3 regions of the Phormidesmis priestleyi ULC007 genome follow, and region 1 is predicted to be linked to each of the others. Evidence: predicted binding sites of a transcription regulator. Region 1 holds the regulator's gene; each other region holds the start of a gene.
The links. Region 1 encodes NtcA, which controls nitrogen genes in cyanobacteria. Its sites were predicted from a motif close to TTTGTANNNNNNNNTACAAA; they were not measured.
Positions count from the first base shown of each region.

Region 1 (4,016 bases):
TCAAGGTTCTTCTGAGCGCACCCGGACTTTCTCGCAAAGCGGCAAATACTACGTGGAGCGAAGCTAACGCGCTTCTAGAAGGCTAAAAACAACGATCGATTGCTAAAGTGAACGTGACCCTATCACCCCGCAGTCTCGATTAGTCATGCACACTTGGCACTGGCAAACTTGGAATCATCTACCCTATTTAACGTCTAGTCTGCTAGCGCCCTGGAAACACGGCTTTTTTACGCAACAGTTTGCACCGCGATCGCCCTTTGAGATCACGGAGGCGTTGTATCCATTTGCTCAGGCATATCGCGCTAAACAAGTGCATGGCAACGTCGTGTTGGCACCGTCAGAAATGCCAACTCCGTTAACGAATGAGAATCTACCCGATGCCGATGGAGTAATTTCGGAGCAAGCCAGTCAAGCGATGTGGGTTTGCAGCGCTGACTGTACCCCAGTGCTGATTGCGGATGTCAAGACAGGTCAAGTGGCTGCTGTCCATGCGGGATGGCGGGGAACGGCTCAAAAGATTGTGCCCGGCACGATCGCGCGTCTCTGCCAGCAAGGGAGCCAAATTCAAGATTTGCGGGTAGCGATGGGCCCAGCGATCGCAGGGGAAGTCTATCAGGTTTCTACTCATGTGGCAGTCGAGGTCGGAGCGACTGTCATCAACCTCGATTTAGAAAGTTCTTTAGACGCGAACGTAGAACGATTACTAGAAATGCCCAATTCTCCAGTGCTGTCTGACTCGACATCGGGGCGAGTGCGATTAGATGTGCGACGAGTTAATGCTCTGCAACTAGAGCGATTGGGACTTGGCGAAGAACAGATCGCGATCGCGCCTCACTGCACCTATCAAGACTCTCTGAATTTCTTTTCATACCGACGTGAAAAATTAAAGAAAGCTCAGTGGTCAGGCATCGTCAGCACCTAATCACCGCCTTCTAGTTTTTGCCATAATATTTTTCTAGCAGCGATCGCAGCATATCAACCATCGGAATGCCTTCTTCGACCGCTTTAGCTTTGATAGCTTTGTGCAACGGCTTAGAGATATCTAAAGTCAGCCGTTTCATTTTCACTGATTTCTCAGAAGACTGATCTTTAGTATCTTTAGCGGACTTTTTGGAGGTGATTTCGACTGCTTTTTCGTCAGGCACCCCTTCGATCGGTGCGACAGCTTTTGTTTTTGTGATCTTTTTAGCAACGTGAGCTGCTTTTTCGGCAACAGGTTTTACTGCTGCTGCAACAGTTTCTGCGACAGACACCGAGGCCTCAGGAGCAGGGCTTTCTTCAGCACTTTTTCCACCAGCCCACTCATTCAGATTGGTGGGTGCTGACGTTCCATTAGATTTTGAGACAGTTTTAGTTTTCTTATTAACCATGTTCTGTATTTACGATTTAGTGCTTTTACAGAATATCGTATTTACAGAAACAAGGATCAATTAGTTACAGGAATTACCTGATCACTAAGTGAACTGCTGACTCAAGGTGACTGGGTTATGCACCGTGATTTTTTTCTTGTGAATTGAGATCATTTTGTCTTGACGTAAATCGCCTAACAGCCGAGTCACTGTGACGCGAGTTGAGCCGATCGCTTCAGCAATGGCCTGGTGTGAGAGCTTCAGATCGATCGTGATCCCATCTTGACCAGGAACCCCAAAATCGCGGCAGAGAATCAGCAAGAAGCTAACTAGGCGAGAACCCATATCTCGATGGGCCAGAGTTTCGATCATCATCTCAGTTTGCAGAATTCGAGACGACAAACCCCGCAGCATCAGCATTGACAATTCGGGGTTGTCTTTGAGCGCTTTTTCGACTTGCTCGATCGGCACCGACAACAACTCAGCCGGGGTAAACGCAACCGCGTGATAGAAGCGATCGGAACGCTGCCCCGTAATCAGCGATAACACGCCAAAGACACTATTCTCGCGCAGTAGGGCAACGGTGATTTCTTCACCTGCTTCATAAACTCTAGAGAGCTTCACTGCCCCTTTTAATAAGAAATAAACCCGCTCTGCCGGGTCGCCTGGAAAGAAAATCGTCTTGCCGCGCTCAAACGTCTCTACGACTGGCGGGAAGGCTCCTCCACCAATCTGACGAAACATCGTTGCTAAGGGTCGCTCTTTGGTCACTACCATTTCCTTTGTCGTAACTCCTACTCCAATTTTCTCCCTGTCATCGACGGAGCCTTAATCTAAGACTTTTCTGTGAGAGATTGATGACTTTAGAACACTTAAACTCACTCTCGCGGTACTTTTTGTGCCTAATACTACCTTATTTCTTCTAGCAGCCGGAAGTTTTCTGAAAACCGGGTAGGGACTCTGTTATTACTTCAAGTTTTTCAATAACTCAATTAAGATTTGCCCACATCCTAGCGCTAAGTAAAGCGATTTGCACTTCAACCGTTACCCGTCGCACTGTAGTCTTGTAGATGCTATTGAAATGAATGTCTATGTTGAACCTGACTGGAAAAAACGCTCTGGTGACTGGAATTGCCAATAACAAGTCGATCGCGTGGGGCATTGCTCAACAACTCCACAAAGCGGGCGCAAATCTTGGCATCACCTACCTGCCCGATGAACGGGGAAGGATGGAGAAAAAGGTTGCCGAACTCGTAGAGCCATTGCAGCCCAGCTTATTTTTGCCGTTAAATGTTCAGGACGATGACCAGATTCAGGCGACGTTTGACACGGTGCGCGACCAATGGAATCAGCTAGATATTCTCATTCACTGTCTAGCCTTTGCCAGTAAAGACGATCTGTCTGGCGACTTTAGCAAAACGAGTCGCGCTGGGTTCACCACGGCTCTTGACATCAGTGCTTATTCGTTAATCAAGCTGGCTGGCGTTGCAAAACCTTTGATGACCAACGGCGGCAGCATTGTCACGATGACCTATTTTGGCGGTGTGAAAGTGATCCCCAATTACAATGTCATGGGGATTGCAAAAGCGGCATTAGAAATGAATGTGCGATATCTCGCCTCTGAGATGGGGGCACAAAATATTCGAGTTAACGCGATCTCAGCCGGCCCGATTCGGACGTTGGCTTCGTCGGCGGTGGGCGGAATTTTAGATATGATTCACCACGTTGAAGCGGTGGCTCCTCTGGGTCGGACGGTGACTCAAACAGAAGTCGGCAATACGGCAGCGTTTTTGTGTAGTGATTTGTCTAGCGGCATTACGGGACAAACGATCTACGTTGATGCTGGATACGAAATCATGGGGATGACGGGATCAAAAAGCGCGGCAGAGTAGGGACGCGATCGCCCCACCAGCAAATCCAGCAGTGTTGACTAAAATAAAATGCTGCTGGATTTTTTGGATTGCAGAGATAATGGAAAATAATCTTCAAAATGACTCCTATGCAGACCAGCGATCGTCTTCAAGTTGCGCCTTCCTACATTCCTGAAGGGAATCGGACTGCCTCGGTCAGCCGCAAAACAGGTGAAACCGATGTGCATATCAGCCTCAACTTAGATGGCACAGGTCAGTGCGTTGCCAAAACGGGAATTCCTTTTCTCGATCATATGCTGCACCAGATTTCATCACACGGGCTGATTGATTTAGAGGTGCAAGCAATAGGCGATATCGAGATTGATGATCACCACACCAACGAAGATGTCGGAATTACGCTGGGAATGGCGTTTGCCAAAGCACTGGGCGATCGCAAAGGCATCGTGCGGTTTGGTCATTTTGTTGCGCCGCTCGATGAAGCCCTCGTTCAAATTGCGCTTGATTTTTCGGGTCGCCCCCACTTGAGTTATGGGTTAGAGATTCCGACTCAGCGAGTGGGAACGTATGATACGCAACTGGTGCGAGAATTTTTTGTGGCGATCGTCAATCACTCTCAGATGACGCTGCACATTCGTCAGCTAGACGGCATTAACTCCCATCACATTATCGAGGCGACGTTTAAAGCGTTTGCGCGATCGCTCCGCATGGCAGCCGAGATCGATCCGCGTCGTGCCCATACGATTCCTAGCTCTAAAGGCGTACTATAAGCTTGACAATCTATCTCAAAGGTGATGAA
Region 1 is NZ_PVWG01000009.1:92,842-96,857, forward strand. Features, by position in the region: gene pgeF (peptidoglycan editing factor PgeF) at 146-922, shown strand; gene C7B65_RS10500 (hypothetical protein) at 933-1,370, opposite strand; gene ntcA (global nitrogen regulator NtcA) at 1,455-2,126, opposite strand; gene fabI (enoyl-ACP reductase FabI) at 2,441-3,241, shown strand; gene hisB (imidazoleglycerol-phosphate dehydratase HisB) at 3,340-3,987, shown strand.

Region 2 (4,016 bases), on a different contig from region 1:
CCTCTAACATAAAAACCTGAATGAAAATGATTCTCATTATAAGACAATTTCCTCATTTCAGGTGTTAAAAAATCATGGACAACGCATTGCGTCAAACTTGGGGAGCCGCCACAATAGCACTGACAGTCAGTATCTTGACAGCCTGTAGTTCTTCTACGCAGACCAGTCAAACCAGTCCCACCGATTCTGCAACAGGAACGGCAGCCACAAATACACCAAGCGCTTCAAACACAGGCATTAAAGTAGTAGCAACTAGCACCGTGTTGTGCGATCTGACCAAACAAATTGCTGCCAATACAGTTGATCTCACTTGCTTGATTAAGCCTGCTGCCGATCCCCACGTTTATCAGCCAGCACCCGAAGATCGCAAAGCGATCGAAGATGCCAATCTGGTTCTCTATTCGGGTTATGACTTCGAGCCAAGTTTAATGAAGCTGATCCAATCGACCGCTAATTCTACGCCAAAGGTTGCGATCGCAGAAGTTGCGGTTCCGACTCCGCAGCAGTTTGATGAAGACGGTCAAACGGTTCCTGATCCGCACGTTTGGCACAACGCTCAAAACGGAATTCAAATGGTTGCCGCAGTTCAAAGTAATTTAGCGAAAGTTGCGCCTGCGAATGCAGCCCTTTATGCCAAAAATGCTCAAGCGATGACGACAGAACTGACGCAAATTGATGGCTGGATTAAGTCACAAATTGCCACCATTCCTGAAGCGTCTCGTAAGTTGGTGACGACGCACGATGCTTTAGGCTACTACTCTAAAGCCTATGGGCTTCCGGTTGAAGGTGCATTAGAAGGCATCAGCACTGAAGAAAAGCCGACTGCAAATCGAGTCAAGGAATTAGTCAAAACGATCGAAGATGATAAGGTTCCAACGATCTTTGCTGAACTCACCCTTAATCCTAAGTTGATCGAAGCGGTTGCCAAAGAAGCAAACGTGAAAGTTTCCGATCGAGAACTCTATGCAGATGGATTAGGAGAAGCCGGAAGCGAAGGGGACACTTACCAGAAAATGCTCGTTGCGAATACAAAAACGATCGTTGAAGGATTGGGAGGACAATTTACCCCGTTAACAGCAAAATAAGTCGATATTTCTAACCTGATTCTGTAATACCAATTTGATTTGTGAACGCGACAGATCCACACGAGAGCACGGAATACGGTAGGGGCATGGCATGCCGTGCCCCGTCGGATCGAACGATCAGTCGCCATTGCTTCCGAAATTGGTATTAGATCGATCGCAATTGTTTTTGAAATGGGCATAGCTCAATAAAGAGAGTACCGATCGTGTCCTCCCAAAGCAAATCCCCCAATGAAAATCTTCACTGAGGGATTTGTTCCACTGAGACAACAGTATCTAGGTCTAGCAGTCGTAATACAACTCAAACTCGTAGGGAGTTGGCAACTTGCTAATCGGCTTCACTTCACCCTCCATCTTCATCGCGATCCAGTTATAGATGAAGTCTTCTGGGAAGACACCGCCCGCCGTGAGAAATTCGTGATCTCTCTCCAGATTGGCCAGCGCTTCGCCGAGGTTTGCGGGTGCTTTGGGCACTTTTGCCAATTCCTCTTTACTCATTTCGTAGATGTCTACATCCAAAGGTTCGCCCGGATCAATCTGGTTTTTGATGCCGTCTAGCCCCGCACAGAGCATCGCCGAAAAAGTGAGGTAAGGGTTACTCGATGCGTCAGGGCACCGGAACTCTAATCGCTTGGCTTTAGGATTGCTGCCCGATAGCGGAATCCGAATTGATGCCGATCGATTCCCCGCCGAGTATGCCAAGTTGACCGGAGCTTCAAAGCCAGGAACCAACCGCTTATAGGAGTTTACGGTTGGGTTAGTGAACGCTAGAAGTGAAGGCGCGTGGCGGATCAAGCCGCCGATGAAATGCAGCGCCATTTGGCTCAAGCCTGCATATTTGTCGCCTGCAAACAACGGCTGTCCATCTTTCCAGATTGACATGTGGCTGTGCATTCCAGAGCCATTGTCATCGTGGATCGGCTTGGGCATGAAGGTTGCCGTCTTGCCATATTTACGAGCAACGTTTTTGACCACATACTTATAGGTCTGCACATAGTCAGCCGCGTGTACCAGGTCAGAAAAGCGGATGCCTAGCTCACACTGTCCACCAGCAGCAACTTCGTGGTGATGCTTCTCGATCGGCACGCCACACTTCGCCATCGTCAGCAGCATTTCTGTCCGAATGTCTTGCAGCGTATCGGAGGGAGCCGCCGGAAAATAGCCCCGTTTCTTGCCAATTTTAAAGCCAAGGTTGCCGCCCGGTTCAGAACTGCCTGAATTCCAAGAACCTTCGCTCGAATCAACGGCATAGTAGCCCGTGTGACCCTCTTGCCCATAGCGAACATCGTCAAAGATAAAAAATTCGGGTTCAGGGCCGCAGAAGACTTTATCGCCGATTCCTGTAGAGATCAAATAGTCAACGGCTTTCTGCGCGATCGATCGGGGGTCACGCTCATACATTTGCCCGGTGCGAGGATCGACGATCGTGCAAACCATGCTCAGGGTTGGCACTTCCATGAAGGGATCGATCCAAGCAGTGGTGGGGTCAGGCACCATCGCCATATCAGAACTGTTGATGGCTTTCCAGCCGCGAATGCTAGACCCGTCAAACGCTACACCCCCAGAGTTGAGAAAAGATTCTTCCTCAATCAAACTTTTGTGGAACGTACAGTGTTGCCAAATTCCATAAAGATCTACAAACTTGAGGTCGATCAGTTCAATATTCTGATCCTCAATCATCTTTAGAATTTCTTGTGCAGTCTCAGCCATGAACTACTCCTTGAATCGGGGCTAATAAAGTCTTCTCAGAAGGGTTTGAGAAGATGTTGAACGAATACGGCTCAGTTAAGATGTTTCACCTTAATCGGAAAGATTTATGAGGTCTTTAAAGAAAAAGCGGCGATCGCGCATCTTTCTAGAGCTAGACCCTGAGTTCTGTGAATCATCGTAGGGAGAGCGATACAGGAGTTTTGTATCTTAGACTACAAAATCCTTAGTCGTTAGCAAGAATTAAATTTAGGTTAACGACTATGATTGCGTCTTGGGACGTAAAAATGTAACGTTTCACAACGTCTAGGGGGATCAGCGTTGTCAGCATTTCAATCGGCTCAACCCTGCGTGGTAGACTTACGCTAAATCATTTTGATGAATTTGATGGAGCGCTCGGCTAGTTGCTGTGGGTCGAGGCTCTAATCAGAAAACCACAAACACCAGATCTGTTTATCGGGATTAATTGGGAGAAGAATTTCATGCGCGATGCAGTGACAAGCCTGATTAGAAACTACGACATCACCGGGCGATATCTTGATCGCAATGCGGTTGATGATTTAAAATCCTATTTTGCAACCGGGATGGCGCGTGTGCAAGCGGCCGGAGTAATCAACTCCAATGCGGCGGCGATCGTCAAGCAAGCAGGCTTACGGTTGTTTGATGAACTCCCCGAACTGATTCGCCCCGGCGGCAACGCTTACACCACTCGTCGCTATGCCGCGTGTCTGCGAGATATGGACTATTATCTGCGCTATGCCAGCTATGCACTGGTCGCTGGAGACACCGACGTGCTAGATGAGCGAGTGCTAGAAGGTCTGCGAGAAACCTACAACTCGTTGGGGGTTCCCAGTGGCCCAACCGTGCGCGGCATTCAAATCATGAAAGAAATTGTCAGAGAGCAGGTTGCGGCAACTGGCATTGAAGGAGCCTCGTTTATTGACCAGCCCTTTGACTACATGACCCGTGAATTGGGCGAAAACGACCTTTAATTAGGTTTGTCAGGTCGGTTTTTAATCCGGCGATCGTAGGGGCAAAGCCCTCGGTAGTTCAGCTTTCGGAAATTCCAAGAAAGCGTTCGCCGAAGGCTTTGCCCCTATGTCATGTCGTGGCTTATTTTCTAACCCTTCAGATCAGCATCGGTTTCTAAAACCCAGATTCAGAAACCACGATCGCAGACAAGAGTCGAAATCACAAAAAATATGAAATGATGGGTTCATCCTTGCT
Region 2 is NZ_PVWG01000003.1:106,648-110,663, forward strand. Features, by position in the region: gene C7B65_RS04470 (metal ABC transporter ATP-binding protein) at 1-37, opposite strand, end outside; gene C7B65_RS04475 (metal ABC transporter solute-binding protein, Zn/Mn family) at 75-1,085, shown strand; gene glnA (type I glutamate--ammonia ligase) at 1,365-2,792, opposite strand; gene apcB (allophycocyanin subunit beta) at 3,272-3,781, shown strand.
Region 2: the regulator NtcA is predicted to act here: its motif matches at 2,992-3,011, upstream of glnA (type I glutamate--ammonia ligase).

Region 3 (4,016 bases), on a different contig from region 1:
CCCCGTAACTCGGGCTCAATTTGCTGCCATGATTCGGCAAGCATTTCCCAACGCTCCGAAAATTCGCAGTGCGATCAACTTCACCGATGTTCCTACCGATTATTGGGCCTATGATGCCATTCAATTTGCTTACACAACTGGGTTTTTAGCAGGCTATCCCGGTGGGGCTTTCCAACCTAACCAAAACATCCCTCGCGCTCAAGCGCTGGTTTCTCTGACCAACGGGCTACAATACACTAGCACTAATCCGGTTGAAACAACGCTGCAAGTCTTCCGGGATGCGGCTGACATTCCAGGCTATGCACGAGGCAGTATCGCTGCTGCTACCGAGCGCCGCCTGGTCGTCAACTATCCTGATGTGCAGTTGCTCAGCCCCAATCAGGTTGAAACCCGCGCCGAAACGGCTGCCTTTATCTTTCAGGCATTGGTCAGCAGTGGACAGGTTGCCGCAATTCAGTCTCCCTTCATTGTGGGTCAAGCGGTCACGCCTCCTCAAGGACAAGTGAGAATTCCTGCTGGAACCTCACTTTCTGTGCGCTATACAAAAGCAGACAGGATTTTGTTAGCCAAGAATGAGCCAAACCCGACCCCAATCACGCTTGAAGTCGCTCAAAACATCGTCACCTCTACCGGAGCAGTGTTGATTCCGGCGGGAAGCCAGGTGGCGGGTCAACTGGTGGTGTCTCAAAATCAGGCACAGTTTGTTGCCACCCAATTGACCGTAGTCAATGGGCAACCGATCCCGATCGATGCCACCTCTAACCCAATTACCACAACCGAAACCATTCGTCGCGGTTCCAACACTGGCACGATTCTCAAAGGTGCCGCGTTGGGTTCTGCGGCGGCGGCGGGCATCTCTGCGGTGACGGGCGATCGCAACATCAAAGCTGGGGAAGTCTTGATTGGCACGGGTGCAGGTGCGTTGGCGGGTCTGATCTTTGGCGGCGATCGCGTGGATCTGATTTCTATCCAGCCCAATTCTGACCTCAATCTGCGGCTAAATGCCGATCTGGTCTTGCCCCAATCCCAATAAGTAGGCAGAAAGATGGGGGATTGAACTTTAAGCGTCTTGTGCTGTTTCATCCCTCACTTCTGCAACCGCTAGCTTCACCACAAATGTGGCTCCTGGCTCTTTTGGCGGCTGGTCAGAATCTTCTGAGATCCAGCCGTCATTTTGCATGGGGCTAAAGACTTCAATTTCGCCGTGCATTTGCTCGACTAAGCGACGCGCGATCGCTAACCCCAATCCCGTCCCCGGAATCTCAGTCATTGCCTGCATGCCTCGATAGTGCCGCTCGAACAAGTGGAGCAAATCTTGTGGTGGAATTCCTTGCCCTGTGTTGGTCACGCGCAGGATGACACGATCGTCTAGAGCATTGACTCGAATATGGACTTGTCCGCCGGGTGAAGTGTATTTGAGCGCGTTGTCAATCAAGTTGCTCAAGACCTCGCGCAATGCTCCACAGTTTGCCCACACAAGCGGCAAATTAGTTGGAATCAACGCTCGAATCGAAAGCTCTTCTTCTTGCGCGATCGCCTCGGCAGAACTCAACAGCGGCTGCAAGATATCAGTGACTGAACAGGCTTCTAAGGTCAGACTTGAACCCGTTAAAACCCCTGCCGGAAGTAAAGGAATCGGTCTACTTTTCGCTGATTGTGACTCCTGATCTATTTCCACTGAGATCAGGTCTACATCCTCTAAATCGATCGCCCGATCAAACTGCTGCAATAGGTCTTGGAGGCGATCGCTTTCTCGTACAATGCTCGTTGCGACTTCCCGGTTTGAGTCTTCTGGTCGCAATCGTCTCAATAAAAGTTTGCCAAACGTGCGAAGGGCCGTGAGCGGATTTTTGAACTGATGCAGCAAATTATCTAAAACATCATGCTGCTCGTTTTGCAAAAGTCTCTGCTCGTGGCGGGTTTGATCTAGCCACTGAGCGCGTTGATCCATCACGCACGCCAAGGCGATCGTGGCAGCAACTCGCTCAATCTGGCTGCGCTCCCAGGTAGTCCACGGACGATCGCTGCGTTCAGTCACTAACAAACCCAAAACCATCCCTTCATGAACGAGTGGCAACACAACCTGCCGTTGCTCGACCAGGCCACCCTTGAGACGTTGAGACACGGCAGAAGCATCGATTGGCTCGTCAGAATCAGTAGACAAGGGTTCATCGACGCGAACACCCGCAGAAATCTGTCGAGAATTTGCAGCAGCCACGTCACTTCCTGGAGGTAACACAAAGCGGCTCGATTTTTCTAATGCCACCGATTCAGGGTAGGTCGCTATTGGCACGATCTGAGCCTCTGCTCCCTCGACCAATTCTTCGGTTAAATAGACCGCGCTGAGTGAAGCTCCTAACACTTGAGTCAGTAGAGCGACCTGCGATCGACACAACTCTACAAATTCTGAACTAGTCGGCATCAACATGCCCTCAGATACCTCGGCTTAAATTAAGATTGACTTAAGCATTGAACCCTCGTAAGTTAGTAGTAGCGGCATCACTCCACGCTCATAGAACACTAGACATTAAACACTGAACTGCCGATTTTGCTGGCTTAAGGTCAAACCAATTTCCAGTTCAGAACTATTAGTCTGTGGTTCAACAGCGCCCCTACATGCAGTTACAGCCGATCAGTTTAAGGTTAACAAGTGCCAGGCTGCGACATTCAGCTCGTGTTCTTGACGACGAAAAGCCAGAAAATTGAAATTTTGTATCGTTGCGTTAAGGGAAGTTGATATCTAGAGCCAGAGCCGCTATACTTGCGACGGCTTTTGTAACGATCACTACAACTTGACAGTTAGGATTAAGGAGGTAAGGGGTTTGGCAAGGAGACGTAAGCGTAAAAGTCGGCGGCGGCAAGAGGGGCGCAGAATCTTAGAACATGTGCCTCAATACAGCATCGAGTGTGGCGAAGACAAACCGGTCACGGCAGCTCGAAAGTTCATCCATTCCGAAGGCATTCTTCCTCCTGCGCTATTGCTGGTTAAGAGAAACGAGCATACCACAGATCGGTATTTCTGGGCTGAGAAGGGTCTCTTCGGGGCGCAATATGTCGAAGAAAACCATTTTCTGTTCCCCAGTTTAAAGACCAATGACGACGAGCTAGAACCCATTGGGGCTTCTGCAAAGAGTCATTAGAGATTAGAACACTCCACACACCCCTCGTTTAGCCTGACTGTTGTTTTTATCAGTTAAGCGTTAGTGAAACGATAAAAGCGTTAAGCGAGGTCAGTGAACGTTTGATTCATCAAGCAGAGATGACGTAGCCTGGGACAATTGTAAAGTCTGACGACGATCGTTCAAATCTGTCTTGAGCTAGAAGTATTTCGTTTGCTTGGTTTGACACTATCTGATCAAAAAGTCCCCTCAAGTTGAGAACCTTGAGGGGACTTTTTTGGGAGGCTTTTAGGTAGCCGTCTTTAATCCTAGAAGGCGCTGTAGCTCTGCTAATTCGTCACGGTGCGCTTTGACAGTAATTAAGCTCTTGGTCGCTGCATCAGGCACCGACTCAATCTTGAGTGAGACTTGCTCCGATCGCCCCGCACCGCGCCAATAAAATACTCCTGCCAACGGAGACAGGAGCAATAAACTCAGCCAAAGTTTCGACTGATCTGGAAACAGGTAAGACAGCATTAAGACGAGACACAAAGCCCCCGTCGCTGCGAGCAGGATTAAGAAGCCTGCCAAAAATAGGCTAGGGCGAACCGTCCCCTCAAAGATGACCTCGTTCTTTGCAGCATCTAGCGACACAACGCGGTAGGCACGCTGGTCAAAATATTGCTGCAACTGGGTCAGCAAAGACGTTTCCGATTGGTCAGAAGCTAACCTGATCACCTGAGTTCGATCTTTGACCGACGCACGGATAAAAAAGACTAGTCCGATCGTCATCAAGATAGTCAGAAAAAAAGTAGACGGAATGACAGAGGTACTCATTAAATCAGCCAGGTTGTAAAAGCGTCCTGTCTACTTCAGTCTAGTCAACAATGGATAACTTTTAGAACCTGGATAACTTAT
Region 3 is NZ_PVWG01000011.1:91,333-95,348, reverse strand. Features, by position in the region: gene C7B65_RS12120 (S-layer homology domain-containing protein) at 1-1,033, shown strand, start outside; gene C7B65_RS12115 (GAF domain-containing sensor histidine kinase) at 1,061-2,422, opposite strand; gene C7B65_RS12110 (DUF3155 domain-containing protein) at 2,793-3,140, shown strand; gene C7B65_RS12105 (cofactor assembly of complex C subunit B) at 3,408-3,935, opposite strand; gene C7B65_RS12100 (PadR family transcriptional regulator) at 4,013-4,016, opposite strand, start outside.
Region 3: the regulator NtcA is predicted to act here: its motif matches at 2,773-2,792, upstream of C7B65_RS12110 (DUF3155 domain-containing protein).